DNA from 2 places in the Priestia sp. FSL R5-0597 genome. Region 2 is predicted to be linked to the other one. Evidence: riboswitches for the same ligand, from Rfam matches in the RefSeq annotation. Region 2 holds a riboswitch; the other holds the start of a gene.
What was found. Region 2 has a riboswitch for cyclic di-GMP ahead of MKX72_RS05545 (anti-repressor SinI family protein). Riboswitches for the same ligand answer to the same signal wherever they lie in the genome.
Positions count from the first base shown of each region.

Region 1: linked by a shared signal. The riboswitch ahead of sinI (DNA-binding anti-repressor SinI) and the one ahead of MKX72_RS05545 (anti-repressor SinI family protein) in region 2 are both predicted to bind cyclic di-GMP.

Region 1 is NZ_JBBOUZ010000003.1:67-7,513, forward strand. It holds tRNA gene MKX72_RS27305 (tRNA-Pro) at 1-39, shown strand, start outside; tRNA gene MKX72_RS27310 (tRNA-Ala) at 50-125, shown strand; tRNA gene MKX72_RS27315 (tRNA-Met) at 151-227, shown strand; tRNA gene MKX72_RS27320 (tRNA-Ser) at 255-347, shown strand; tRNA gene MKX72_RS27325 (tRNA-Asp) at 359-434, shown strand; tRNA gene MKX72_RS27330 (tRNA-Phe) at 445-520, shown strand; tRNA gene MKX72_RS27335 (tRNA-Trp) at 527-600, shown strand; tRNA gene MKX72_RS27340 (tRNA-His) at 615-690, shown strand; tRNA gene MKX72_RS27345 (tRNA-Gly) at 702-776, shown strand; tRNA gene MKX72_RS27350 (tRNA-Ile) at 783-859, shown strand; tRNA gene MKX72_RS27355 (tRNA-Glu) at 899-970, shown strand; gene MKX72_RS27360 (Alp7A family actin-like protein) at 1,586-2,770, shown strand; gene MKX72_RS27365 (hypothetical protein) at 2,788-3,165, shown strand; gene MKX72_RS27370 (cell wall hydrolase) at 3,421-4,047, shown strand; gene MKX72_RS27375 (RNA polymerase sigma factor) at 4,348-4,884, shown strand; cyclic di-GMP riboswitch class I at 5,027-5,111, shown strand; gene sinI (DNA-binding anti-repressor SinI) at 5,131-5,253, shown strand; gene MKX72_RS27385 (anti-repressor SinI family protein) at 5,286-5,432, opposite strand; gene MKX72_RS27390 (hypothetical protein) at 5,686-6,378, shown strand; gene MKX72_RS27395 (sensor domain-containing protein) at 6,543-7,447, opposite strand, start outside.
Region 2 is NZ_JBBOUZ010000001.1:1,081,581-1,089,027, forward strand. It holds gene MKX72_RS05530 (zinc ribbon domain-containing protein) at 1-138, shown strand, start outside; gene MKX72_RS05535 (HPP family protein) at 244-801, opposite strand; gene MKX72_RS05540 (histidinol-phosphatase HisJ family protein) at 1,030-1,821, shown strand; gene MKX72_RS05545 (anti-repressor SinI family protein) at 1,899-2,021, opposite strand; cyclic di-GMP riboswitch class I at 2,042-2,128, opposite strand; gene MKX72_RS05550 (helix-turn-helix domain-containing protein) at 2,240-2,575, opposite strand; gene MKX72_RS05555 (acyltransferase family protein) at 2,890-4,050, shown strand; gene MKX72_RS05560 (YveK family protein) at 4,084-4,818, shown strand; gene MKX72_RS05565 (CpsD/CapB family tyrosine-protein kinase) at 4,808-5,440, shown strand; gene MKX72_RS05570 (sugar transferase) at 5,472-6,110, shown strand; gene MKX72_RS05575 (NAD-dependent epimerase/dehydratase family protein) at 6,123-7,073, shown strand; gene MKX72_RS05580 (oligosaccharide flippase family protein) at 7,083-7,447, shown strand, end outside.

The sequences.
Region 1 (7,447 bases), on a different contig from region 2:
ACCAAGGGGTCGCAGGTTCGAATCCTGTCTTCCCGACCAGAAGTATCATGGGGCCTTAGCTCAGCTGGGAGAGCGCCTGCCTTGCACGCAGGAGGTCAGCGGTTCAATCCCGCTAGGCTCCACCAATTTAATAATTACAATGAATGATATGGCGGTGTAGCTCAGCTGGCTAGAGCGTACGGTTCATACCCGTGAGGTCGTGGGTTCGACTCCCTCCGCCGCTACCATACAAGTTACATTTGTTATAAATATATGGAGGAATACCCAAGTCCGGCTGAAGGGATCGGTCTTGAAAACCGACAGGGGTGTCAAAGCCCGCGGGGGTTCGAATCCCTCTTCCTCCTCCATTTTCTATCTTGGTCCCGTGGTGTAGCGGTTAACATGCCTGCCTGTCACGCAGGAGATCGCGGGTTCGATTCCCGTCGGGACCGCCATTTATATAAAGGCTCGGTAGCTCAGTTGGTAGAGCAAAGGACTGAAAATCCTTGTGTCGGCGGTTCGATTCCGTCCCGAGCCACCATCTGATAGGGGCATAGTTTAAAGGTAGAACTACGGTCTCCAAAACCGTCAGTGTGGGTTCAATTCCTACTGCCCCTGCCAATTAGATACATATGGCGATTGTGGCGAAGTGGTTAACGCACCGGATTGTGGTTCCGGCATTCGTGGGTTCGATTCCCATCAGTCGCCCCATCTTAAGTAACGCGAGTGTAGTTTAGTGGTAAAACATCAGCCTTCCAAGCCTGATGTCGTGAGTTCAATTCCCATCACCCGCTCCAAATGAAGGGCCTATAGCTCAGCTGGTTAGAGCGCACGCCTGATAAGCGTGAGGTCGGTGGTTCGAGTCCACTTAGGCCCACCAGTATAACAAACAGTTAAGTTAAACTTAAAAAACAATCATGGCCCGTTGGTCAAGCGGTTAAGACACCGCCCTTTCACGGCGGTAACACGGGTTCGAATCCCGTACGGGTCATCAAAAGAGCAGTTTGCAAATGCAAACTGCTTTTTTATTTATGATAGATAAATGAAGGGTTTTATAGAAGAGACAATTTTCAATGAGATTAATAAGTTAAATCAAAAAAGAAGTTTTAATCCATACATATGTGGTAAACAGATAGTACAGAGCCCAAATAAGATTTTTAGAGGCTACTGTGAAAGGTTAAATACTTAAGCGTAATGAAGGGACTGATTCGGTTTTGAAAGACGTAACAGCGACTTCAGCAGATGTATTACCCAAATTGATAAGTAGGTATTGTAATTTAACGAACGGCACTCTCGTTATGAATCGATATACGTGACGAAAGGGCCTCACAAGGGCAAATGAGAACGAGGATTATTTAGTTGTAAGAGACGGGAGCCTGTATCATTTTTGATGCAGGCTCTTATTATGTTGATGATATAACGTAAGATACATAAGGTGTTAAATCTAAATATTATTTGTGGGTTCATGTTCTACTTAATGTGAATAATTGTTGATATATGTAAGGTTTTGTAGATGAATAAGTTGGCCAGAGATATTGAATAATCACCTCGTATAGAGTACAATGAGTTGAATATAAGTTCAACTTAAAAGATGAGGTGTTTATAAATGAAAATTTCACGTTTTAATAAAGATTGCGGTAACTCCGTTGATATGAACATTATGGATGGATATCTATTCGATTTTCCAACGAATGTAGTTGAACTTCAAAAGGAAGCTGCAGACTCGTTTTTTACAGATGCTGTTACAGCTCCAGAAGAATTTAAGAAGCGTATTTTACTTTCTACAACCATTCATGGGGAAGAGAAAGAGCGTTATTTCTTAGTAGGAGACATTGCAGCTAGTCAATTGCTGGCTAATAATCATATTAATAAATTACATAATAAAATCACAAGTCACATTCCATACATCACCTTTTTAGCTGCGATTGCGTATTACCATGCGTTACATGCGAAAAATAAAAAAGACAATACAATTGAAATTGACTATTTTTCTACCATGTTACCAATCTGGCTCCTTAAGAAAGAAAGCACATTTGGGGCAGCTCAAAAAGCCATGGCAAATCGTTTCTTAGGCGACCATTCGTTTACTGTGCATACACCGGGCTTTGAAAGTACGTTAAAAGTAGTAGTAGAAGAAAGTGCGTGCTTAAAAGAGGGAGAAAGTGCACGTTTTGCCTTGAAAAAAGACTTAACGCTTGAAGATCGTGAAGATGCAAATGAGTATGTGGAATGTGAAACAGTTATGGTGGATATTGGTGGTGGTTCCATTGACGTAGTTATTTTACCGGAAGGGTTGAAAGCTGCCAATAGTCGTGAGTCATTCCAAAGCATTGAAGGCATTCCTTATTTAGCACATATTGATAAATTACGTAAAGAAAAATTCTTAGAACTGTTTACAGACTTACGTGCCTTTGATCAATTTATTCTTGATAACTACAGCAAACAAAAGTTTGTATTAAAAAACGAAAACACGGGCGAATCCATTGATTTAACAAGTACAATTAAGTCTTCTCTTCGAGAATATGTAGAGATTTTATTGGCTAAATTAAATGATGTTGCACCACCACCAGCAAATAAAGTGCGTAAATATGTATACTGTGGTGGGGTAGCTCCTACTTTAGAAGTTGCTATCATGAATAGCATGCGTGACAAAATCGGAGAAGAGCGTACTGAAAAGTATCATAAGGTTCCTCAAGATAGCCACCATTTAAATTTATTTGGTTTAGAGATTCGTAGTATTGGTTACGTTCAAAAGAAGCAAGCAGCAGAGAAGAAAGTCGTTAAATCCTAACAACGTAGGTGATGGGGATGTCAGAGCGTCAAAATGCGTTTACGATTAAGACAAATCGATTGAGTGATGAAGTGTATCATCAACTAGCCACATATGCTAAATCGCGTAAGTTAGGGGATTATATTTCATCTTTAATTCTACGTGATCTAAATGATTCATCTACTGAAAGAAAAGCAATGGAAAACACACGAACCTACGAAATGCTTGAACATATAAAGAATGAACTAGCTGAGTTAAAAACATTAGCAAAAACAACAGGTTTTGTAGGAAACGATTCTTTCAAAGAAGAAGAGCCTTCAAAGGTTCTCCAACTGAAAGAAGGAAAGATTGCAGATTTAGAAAACATATCCGGCTCATTAGACGATGACGATCTAGAAGAATATAACGATTTTTAAACAGTAAAGCCACTAGAAACCTACTAGTGGTTTTTTCTGTTTTTATTTAATAGGACTATTTACACTGGTTTAAATTCATATTAGCGTTAAAATTAACCAATCGACTCCTAAATTCAGTAGACATATTACCTAACTTTTATCCAAGGTCTATTTATCATTGAAATATAAAGAGTACTACGTAAAGCAGTACAAACAATTATACCTTACAGGATAAAGGCTGAGTTTTAATAATTATTTAAACAAAGGAGAAATTACATGCACTTTTTAAAGAAACTGAAAGTAGGATTTCTAGGCGTTTCCTTAGTAGGAACTCTATACATAGGATCTCCTGCATCCGCGTCTGTGTCGTTACAATCAACTAGTCATAAACAAGAAATAACTTCGCTGCAAACACAGCTAGTTAAGATGGGATATTTACACGTAAATCCAACTGGTCAGTATGGTTTATTGACTCAGCAAGCCGTTAAGAATTTTCAACATGATGTGGGGCTCACGCAAGACGGGGTCGTCGGACCTGGTACATATGCAAAAATAAATAATGTAGAAAAAATGGCGCATGTGGTTTATGGAGAGGCGCGAGGTGAAGTCTATGAGGGGCAAGTAGCTGTAGCAGCCGTCATTCTAAACCGTGCTAAAAGTCCAGATTTTCCACAAAGTATACCTGGCGTTATTAGTCAACCAAATGCGTTTACAGCTTTAAATGACGGACAATACGCTTTGACCCCAAATCAATCTGCTTATAGAGCAGTAACGGATGCATTTAAAGGATGGGATCCTACTGATGGAGCTGTCTACTATTATAATCCTACAACTGCAACAAATAAATGGATATTTACACGCAAAGCATACAAGAGAATCGGTAGTCACGTTTTTGCTTATTAGTTTTAAATAGTTAGAATACAAATGAAGTAATATATTTTTGGCTATTATATATTCGTATAATTGACTTACATAGAATATGCAGTCATTTATTATCTAGATGTTTTAAAGGTTGAATATACCTTTTATGGAAAAAACCATGATATAATTGAGTTGCCATTCGATTTTAATACATCTTATACGTTTGAACCCTGACAAAAAGCTACCTCTTCTACTGATGAGGTAGCTTTTTATTTGCTGTCATTAAGTTTTGTTCAGCATAGACAACTTAAAAGAGAATTTAACTAGTTTGGATGATTGTAATTGGAGGAATTTGAATACGAGGTAACTGTAAATAGCCTAGTAGAGCAATATCAAACACAGCTTTTACATATAGCCTCCGCATATGTAAAAGACAGTCATGCGGCCGAAGACATTGTGCAGCAGGTCTGGATTAAGTATTATCAACTTCTGAAGCTAGAAGGTAAAGATAGTAAAAAATCAGCGTATGCATGGTTATATCGTGTTACTGTTAATCAGAGTATTGATTTTTTGAGAAGGGTGAAGAACAAACGAGTAATATCCTCTAATGATATAGAGATGACTCAATACTCACAAAACATTGATACTATATTATTGGAACAACATGTAATAGAAAGATTGGAAAATGAGGCACTTCTTAAAAGGATAGAGCTTTTACCTGAAAAGTATCAGCATGTTATTGTTTATTTTTATTTTAAAGACTTACCTTATAATGAGATTTCTACTGCCTTAAATATTAGTGTGGGAACAGTCAGGGCGAGGCTTCATCGAGCAAAATTTTTATTGAGAAAGATGTATGTGAAGCGAGGTAGTAATTAGCTGGATATTTGTTTAGTTTTTATAATGCTCTTTTTTATTAGATATGAACAGTGTATGTAGCTTGTAGAAAAAATAAATGACAATACTTTTTTTGACACAATTCGACAACCATTATATAGTAAAATATTTATAAATTTACATATTGAGATAAAGGCAAACTAGTTGAAAAGCTAGGACGCAAAGCTACAGGTCTAAGGTCTAAGGGCTATGGCAGCTGAGCCCCCTGAATATCTGGAGGTAACTTTTATGGACAGTAAAGGACAATTAGTAGCACAAGAACTAAATAGAGAGTGGATTGAACTTATAAAGGAAGCTAAGGAATTGGAATTGACCATTGAAGAAATTAGGAAATTCCTAGAAAGTAAATAGATACCTTGACCATAAACAACATTAATCATTTATTAATGTTGTTTATGGTTGTTTAATTCTTGAGATTTCCTATTTAAAAACTCCTTAAATTCCTCCTGAGTAACGTCTGAATTCATCGCTTCTTTGACTAAATCTAGCCATTCCTGGGGAAGGATAGTATTATGATTTAAATTATTCACTGCAATATTCCTCCTCTACAACTTGTCCTATTATAAAGCAAATAAATTTTCAATATAACCCATAAAGTAAAAAATATTACTTTTAACCTATTATTTATATTTGTATGATATATTTGGAATAATTGTGGTTATTTAATTTATAAAAATCAAAGTTTAATAACCTAGTTAAGCTAATAAAAACATAAAAGATGAATATTAATTAGACTCAAAGTTAACCTTTATTTATAGAGTACACTTGAAAGGATTTTTATTAGTGAAAAAGGACGAATTACTTAAAGAATATTTGACAATCGATAATATGGGGAGAGTAAAGGTACCGACTCTGTTTTTAAAGCGTGCTAATATCCATACATCTTCTACAATACAATTCTTCAACTATAAAAACTTTTTTGTTATGAGACAGGTTAAATTTTTACCGGTACGGTTGGAGAAAAAAGTAGCAAAAAATTTGACTAGATCTATCAACGAATTAGGCTGTATTGTAATTCCAAAGACGCTCCGCGAAATACATGATATAAATTTACACGAGGAAATAGAAGTGAAAGTCATTAATACGAGCATTATTTTAAAGAAGAAAAAAGAGGAAAATAAACCTGCAGGTCTAATAAAGGAATCTATGGAACCTGAACTGAATAAGTTATCTTTACTTGAAATCAAAGAAGGGAGGGTAAAACTCCCTTCTTCTGTGCTCAAATCTCTCGATTTAGAAGAACATATACAATTACAGTTCTTTATCAAAGGGAATAGTACTATTGTCGCGAAAAAACATAAGTATGAATTTCCTACAGAAGGAATTCTTTTGTTTACGGGGCAATCACGGGTCATAAAGAAAGATAAATACTTAAACATTCCTAAAAAGCTCAGAGATTGTTTAAACATTTATAATGGCGATACCTTGGAAATTACAACATTAGGGGATCAATTAATTATAAAAAAAGCTCTTTAGAAAAATTAACATGTCATTGTATAAGATCTTCTTATTAAAATTGAAAAAGCAATTGCAGTTTAATTAGGTAACTGCAATTACTTATTCATGTTGTTATAGGCTTATTTATTAGTCTTGGAAAAAGCACTCTCAGCATCTGTTTTACCGATATGTAACAATTTTTTCTATTGGGTTAAAATATTATACATCTTCTCAGGTAGTTGAGGTTCATAAAATATGTAACCTTGGCCGACTTGACAACCTTTCTCTAATACAAATTGTAACTGTTCTTCGGTTTCAATTCCTTCTATGACTATATTCAAGCCCAATTTTTTTCCCATTTGAATAATTGTTTCCACGAGGACTTTTCCTATCTGATCCAAATCATCAATAAATGATTTATCAATTTTTAACGTATTAATTGGTAAATATCTGAGGTGGCTCAGAGAAGAATAACACGTTCCAAAATCATCCATGGCCACTTTAACCCCTAAGTTTTGGATAGGTATCAGGACTTCTTTTAAATCTTGGTTGTATTGGATTACGTTTTCCGTAATTTCAATTTCAAGAAAAGATGGATTAAGTCCCGTTTTTTTCAAGATATCTTCAACAACTTTTACAAATTCCGGTGATTTCAATTGCATAGGCGATACATTTACGCCAAGTTTAGTAACCCTAGAATACATATCTGTCCATGTTTTCATTTGATTGCATGCCTGTTCTAATACCCAGGTTCCAACTGGTACCACCAATCCTAGCTCTTCTAAAATAGGTAAAAATTCATCAGGGTAGACAATACCATACTTCTCACTATTCCAACGAATAAGCGCTTCTACTCCTATTATTTCAAGGGTTTTTAAATCAACAAGTGGTTGATAAACTAGTTGAAATTCATTTCTTTCTAGTGCGTATCTCAACTCATTTTCCATACTAACAGCTTTGAATAGTTCTTTATTTGATGTATGTGAACTTACTTCGTATGTGTTTCGTCCATTTCGTTTTGCTATATACATAGCCATATCTGCTTGTTTAATTAGTTCATCTATTAGTTCACCAATGTTCTCTGGAATAACATGTTGCTTACATTCCT
Region 2 (7,447 bases):
ACAACAGAAGAGTATGATATTTCGTACGGAGACGGGTCTGTTAAATACAAAAAATTCAACAGTATTCATAAAGTAAAAGCATCATCTGATGGAAGTTTGGGAGTTTATCAGCTTATTAGTTCAACGGAAGTAAAGTAAAAGCTGATAAATAGACCCTGAAAAAACGAAAAACGTAGTAGGAAATAACAAATAAAAAAGACGTCTTCCATGAGAAGACGTCTTTTTTATGTATGAGTCCCAATATCAAACCCAATACCTGGGATACTGCCGATCTTGAAATAAATTATTATACACGGTAGAAATCAGTACAACTACACATGCACAAATCATAATAATACCTAAGTATCCCCAGCCTGCTTGAGTATTAATGGCTACAATCGCGCTAGCCGCAGCAGGAGGATGAACGGTTTTGGTAAGAATCATTAAAATAAGAACAAACGCAAGGACAATCGCTATGGTCATTAGACTTCGATGAAATAAGCTCCAAATAATAAGTGCAGAAACGGTTGCGAGCAAGTGCCCTCCAAGCACGTGGCGCGGCTGTGATAAAGGGCCTTTATGAGCGCCAAAGACAAGCACGCAGCTTGCGCCAATCGGAGCGAGAGCCATTGGATAACCAAGCGCTAGTGCAATCGTGCTGCTGATGATAATCGCAATTAAGCCTCCAATAGAAGAAACGACCGCATCTCTATAATTGATTTTCGGTTCTTCTTTTAGTTCTCCTTTCATCTTTTTCGTATAAGAGCTCAAGTAAGACAGAAAGGGGCTTTTGCTTTGAGAAAAACTTTTTTCAAATTCCATTTCTTATTTCCTTTCTTTTGTGTAAAAGTTATATGTCAAGTTGTATGTCAGAACATCTGCTATAATAAGTTAGTTTATAAGAAAAGAAGGATTACTGAAAGAGGAAAAACGACTTTTTTTAGTGGGAATTCTTTTTATGAACCAAAAAAGGCGTGATAGAAGGGAAAAGGGTCTCTATGTGCAGTGAGGGCAAGAGAAATGTATAATAGACCTAGAGGTGACTAAATTATGTATCTAGTAGACTACCATCATCACACGAACAATTCATTTGACTCACAGGCAGTCATGAAAGAAGTGTGCGAGCAAGCTGTAAAAAACGGCATAAACGAAATTTGTTTTACCGAGCACTTTTCATTAAATCCATTAGCCCCAACGTATGGTCATATGGATTTTGATAAATATGAACGAGAACTAGCGGAATGCAGAGATCAGTTTCAAAATCAGCTAGTGATTAAAAAAGGAATTGAAATTTGTGAGCCGCACTATTTAAAAGAGAAGTATCAAGAAACAATGAAGCAGGAGAACTTTGATTTTATTTTAGGTTCGGTGCATAACATTAATAACATCAAGCTTCGCAAACATTTAGAGCTCAACGATAAAGAAGCAATTTACCGCGCTTATTTTAATGAAATGTATAAGCTAGTAAGCGAAGCGGACATTGACGTGTTGGCTCATTTAGATTTAATGAAGCGCTATGCGTTTGAGCAATATGGCATATATGACTTTCATCAGTTCAAAGATATTCTTGCGGATATCTTAAAAAAAGCAATTGATCGCAATATTGGAATTGAAATTAACACTTCAGGTATAAGAGGGAAGCTGGGCGAAGCATTGCCGGCACTGGAAGTTGTTGGGCTGTACCGCGATTTAGGCGGAGAAATCTTAACAGTTGGCTCTGATTCACACTTCGCTGAAACCGTAGGAGCACATATGAAAGAAGCGGTTGAAATGGCAAAACAGTGCGGATTTAAGGAGATTTATACGTTTGATCAACGCAAGCCAAAAGGAATTCGTATTTAATAGGAGTGTGTTTCACTTTCTTCTAGAATAATAATAACTGTAAAAAGCACGCTCTAATTTGAGCGTGCTTTTTTAATTTAGTTTCCCTTAAGCTCCGACAAAAACCTCCGGACTTCTTCGATGGTCAGACCCAGCTTGCGTGCTGATTCTATAAGACTTACCCACTCTTGATCGATTGACAGTACATGTTCTTTTTTCATTACGATTCATCCACCCTTTGCCAGGGAACCCAGCTATCATAGCCGAAAGCGGCCTTAGACCTGAAGCTTTGCGTCACTATTTTTCAATAGTTTTGCCCTTATCTGGATAATTTGTAATAGTATTCTTAGTATACAGTTATTTTACAAGATAATATTTGTAAAAGATGTCGAAATAGGTCGATTATAACAAAAAAATTAAACGTTCATGAATGGATTTATCAGTTTGTTTTACGGAACTTTAAATAATACTGAAATTCGATAAATTCTTCTTTGGTCATGCCGTCTTGAATGGCTCGTTCAATTAAATGCAGCCATTCTAGATTGAGGACTGGTTTTGAAGTTAGAGCTGGACAACTGATGTCTCCTTCGATTAAGTCATCAATCGTTGTATGAAGAGAAGACGCGATTTTATCAAGCATTTGAAGGGAAGGATTGTTGTTTAACCCTTTTTCTAAATGAGATAAATATGATTTTGAAATATTAGCTTCTTCAGCTAAGCGTGTAATAGAATAGCCTTTTTTTAGTCGCAAATTCTTAATCTTGTTCCCTATCACATTCAGTTCATCCTCTTCTTATGGATTTTTTGTTCATTATAACGCATAAACGTACATATTGTGTAGATTGAAATATAAAATTAATAATATTTTGTTCTTTATAAAGAATAAAATGAGTGTAAATACCTATTTTTGGGGCAGGTATATTATGCTATACTTCACTTACAAATTGTTCTTTATTAAGAATATTTGTCGATTAATCACCTTTTTATTCGTTATAGTGAACGTTTTATATAGTATGCTAGCACTATTTAAGATGAGCGCTGTGCGATGAAGGGATGACATCATTTATTACATTTTGGATAGGAGATTACATGGAAAAAAGATATGTAGAACTTGATGCGTTAAGAGGATTAGCAGCTCTTTTTGTTGTGATAAATCATTATCTCATGATTTATCCAAGCTTCAGTGAGTATAGGTATGACGGTGATTCTTCTTTTTTACTGTCCATGGTAAAAGAGAGTCCGCTGCGGCTATTGTTCAGCAGTGGAAATGAATCAGTTGTTTTGTTTTTTGTCTTAAGCGGATTTGTTTTAGCACTGCCGTTTTATGGCCGTTCTTCTTTTCGATATGAAAACTATCTTGTAAGAAGAATTTGCCGAATTTATCTTCCTTACTTGTTTGCAGTGTGTGTGGCTATTCTATGTAAAATCTTATTTAGTCAAGGCGGGATCTCACAGGTAAGCCACTGGTTTAATAACTCATGGATCACAAACGAGTCGCCAAGTTTACTTCTTCAGCACTTTTTTTTAATTGGCACATTTAACACAGATGCTTACAACAATGTTATTTGGTCGCTTGTTCATGAAATGAGAATTTCAATTATTTTTCCTCTTTTAATGATTCTTTTGCTGCGAATGGATGCAAAAAAAATCGTAATGCTATTGTTTTTCGTGTTTGTTTCATCATCAGCGCTATTATTGCTTAATCAATCAAACTTAGAACCTACAAACTTCTTGCTTTCTTATCATTATTTGCTTTTATTCGCCGCGGGTGCAGTTACGGCGAAATATCGAGATTTTTTTATTCAACTTTATCTGAAAATTGGCACATTTAAAAAGGTGCTTATCGTTCTGATTGCATTTACCTGTTATTTATCTGAAGGCATCATGGGAAATTACGCCATCACCAATAACTTTTTATGCCGTAATCTGGCAGTGATGCTAGGGAGCTGTATGTTCATTATTATTGCTTTAGCATCGCCGGCAGCTTCAAAGGTTTTACGCACAGGAGTGCTGTCATTTCTAGGTAAGATTTCGTACAGCTTATATTTAACTCATCTCATTGTGCTGTTTTCAGCTATGTATTTGTTACACGGACTTTTGCCGTACTGGAGCATTTTAAGCATTTGTTTCCTTTTATCACTGGTGATGGCTTCCGTCACGTATCATTTTGTTGAAAAGCCTTCCAGCAGATTAGGGAAATTCCTTACAAGAAACAAAGTTGTTTTCGGCGGAGCAGTGAGTCGTAAGTAACAGAGAGATAAAGCGTATGGAGGTGAGTTTACGATGCAGGATAAAATTCAGCTAAAGGATTTTTTTCGAATTTTAAAAAGAAGATGGCTTACGATGCTTTTAGTCATAGTCATTACGAGTATGAGCATCACAACTATCTGTTTCTATCTATTAAAACCTACCTATCAAGCATCTACTCAAGTGCTTGTTAATCAAGCAACATCTAAAAATGTAGATGAAATTGCTAATATTACGCAGCTGAATACCCAATTAATTTCTTCGTATATCGATTTTATTAAAAGTCCGATGATCATAAACGGTGTAAAAGACGAATTAAAGTTAACTATTTCTAATAAAAAGCTGAGTGAACAAATTACGATTGATCATAACGAAAATTCTCAATTTGTCACGATTACCGTAAGGAACGAGAATTCGAAAACGGTAAGTGAAATCGCAAATAAAGTAGCTTTTCTTTCAAAAGATCAAGCGATGAAGTTAATGAAAGGAAGCAACATTCAAGTATTAACCGAGCCGTCGCAAAGCCTTAAAGTATTCCCAAAGCCGCTGCCGGTTGCAGCTATCACTATATTGGTCAGTCTGTTAGTAGGAATAGCGGGAGCGATGCTAAGAGAATATCTTGATAGCACCGTTCGAAATGAACAAGATATTCAAGAACTTATCGGACTTCCGATTATTGGACATATCGAGCTTGAGCCTCGAAAAATGAAGCGAAACCAAAAGCAAGGCAGTGATCAGGAAAAGGCAAGGAGGGAGAACCTTGAGTTTTAAACAAAAAAAGTATCCATTTTCACTGTATCAAGATGCCAAAACCATCAACCAAACAAATATGATTCGAAAAAATGTTGAGGTGCTGCTGAATAGTGAAATCAAATGCCTGACAATCACATCAGCGGAATTGAATGACAAAAAGCCGCTTATAACGGCAAAACTAGGTATTTCATTTGCCGAACAAGGGAAAAACGTTCTTCTTATTGACGGAAACGTGCATTGTCCTTCTCTTCATCAGCTCTTTGACCTTGGAAGTTCAGAAGGATTAACGGATGTATTAGTAAACGGCAGAGGCCGGCATGTACCCATCAAACAAACGTCATACAAAGGACTGGACGTACTTCCGGCCGGATCTCACTTTCGAAATGCATCCACACTATTTGTTTCCAAGTATTTTGATGAGCTCATAAAAAGATGGAAAGAAGAATACGATTTACTTCTTTTTGAAACGCCTCAGTTTTTAGAAGAGACAGATTCTCATATTCTTGCAGCAAAATGTGATGCGACCGTGCTTGTTGTAGAAGAACGCAAAACGAAAATGGATGCCGTTGTTAAAACGAAAAATATGCTGGAAAAAGCGCGTATTCATGTGCTAGGCGTTATTTGGAGTCCATCTCACTAGCTCCTCATTTTATATAGAAGGAAGTGAAACGATGAATCAAATTGTCTCGAAAACGACCGGTGATTCCGATGTGCTAAAAAAAGAATTTCCGCTTTTTTACTCGCTGTGTAAACGCATGGTTGATATCGTGATTTCGTTTGTGGCTCTTATGGTTTTGCTGCCTGTTATTTTGCTGTTTGCGCTCATTGTGATGATTGAAACACCGGGTTCACCTTTCTTTCTTCAAGAGCGTTTAGGTAAAAACGGCAGACCATTTACCATCATGAAGCTGCGTTCAATGTACAGTGACGCTGAAAAAAACGGAGCGCAGTGGGCGGTTAAAAATGACAGCCGGGTCACCAAAGTAGGAAAGCTGATTCGCCAAACGCGAATCGATGAACTGCCTCAGCTGTGGAATGTGTTAAAAGGCGATATGTCGATTGTCGGACCACGACCTGAAAGAGCCGTATTTATAGAAGAATTTCAAAAAACAGTTCCTGCATTTAGCCAGCGCCTTGCCGTTAAGCCGGGCCTGACAGGCTGGGCACAAATTAATGGAGGATATGAGTTAACGCCAGCAGAAAAGCTGGAGCTTGATCTTTACTATATTCACCATACGAATATACGGTTTGACGTGAAGATTATGATAAAAACGCTAAGAGTCATTGTAACAGGAGACGGATCAAGATAGGAGAGGGATAACATGAAAAGAGTATTAGTTACAGGCGGATGCGGTTTTATTGGATCACATATGGCAGAGCTTCTTTATCAAAACGGATTTGAAGTAAAGGTCATTGACAATCTCTCAACGGGGAAAATAGCAAACATAGAAAATCGAGGCATTTCTTTTCACTACGGAGATATTGTGAGTGAAGAATTAGATAAAGTATTTGCCGAGTTTAAACCTCATTATGTTGTTCACCAAGCGGCTCAAGTAAGCGTGGCTCATTCCGTTACTAATTTTCATCATGATGCCAACGTCAATATTCAAGGAACGATCAACATTATTAATGCGTGCAAAAAACACGGAACTGAAAAAATCATTTTTGCTTCATCAGCAGCCGTGTACGGAAACACGAACGTTACTCCCATTTCGCTTGCTCACCCAACCAGTCCAGCTTCACCGTACGGACTGTCAAAGTTTACGTCTGAAGAATATTTAAAGCTTGCCAAGCAGCTATATGATATTGACTACGTCATTCTTCGCTACAGCAACGTATATGGCCCGCGGCAAAATTCACAGGGTGAAGGCGGCGTGATCTCGATCTTTTTTGACCGGTTTGTTACGAACCAGCAGCCGATTATTTACGGAAGCGGCAGTCAAACAAGAGACTTTATTTACGTAGAAGACGTGAGCCAGGCGTGCTTACAAGCCATTCAGTATGAAGGATGCGGCACGTTTAATATTTCCAATAACAGCAGCATCAGCATTAACGAACTTTTTTTCACGATGAAAAGTATATCAGGCAGTCACTTAACACCTGTTTACCACAGCGTGCGTGAAGGTGATATTGCAGACAGCAGGCTGTGCAATAAAGAAAGCATCAAATTATTGAAGTGGTCGCCTGCTTTTACGCTTGAAAAAGGATTAGCCAAAACGTATGACTACTACCATGAAACGCTAGCTCAGCAATTTGCTAAAACGATGGAGTAAGAGGGATGTATGAAGAAAAATTCCATTTGGAAAAACATTGTTCACTTATTTATTAGTACCGTTGTATCACGTTTGTTAAATGCAGCTGCGCTTATCGTGCTGGCACAGTATTTAAGCGCAGCTAGTTACGGCAGGTTCAGCGTAGCGTTAGCTTTTGCGATGATATTAGGCTACTTTACCGACGTTGGCTTAAGTAACACCGTGCTTCGCGAAGGCTCTAAAAAGCGAGCTGACGTGGATCATCTTTTATCCTCGTACGTGAAAATGAGAATTTTGCTTTTGCTTGCGACGTTTGCAGGGGCGTATATAGTGATTTCCTTGTTTTATCACGAAGCATCACTTGTGAAAATGATGTACTACTTGATTGTGCCGAT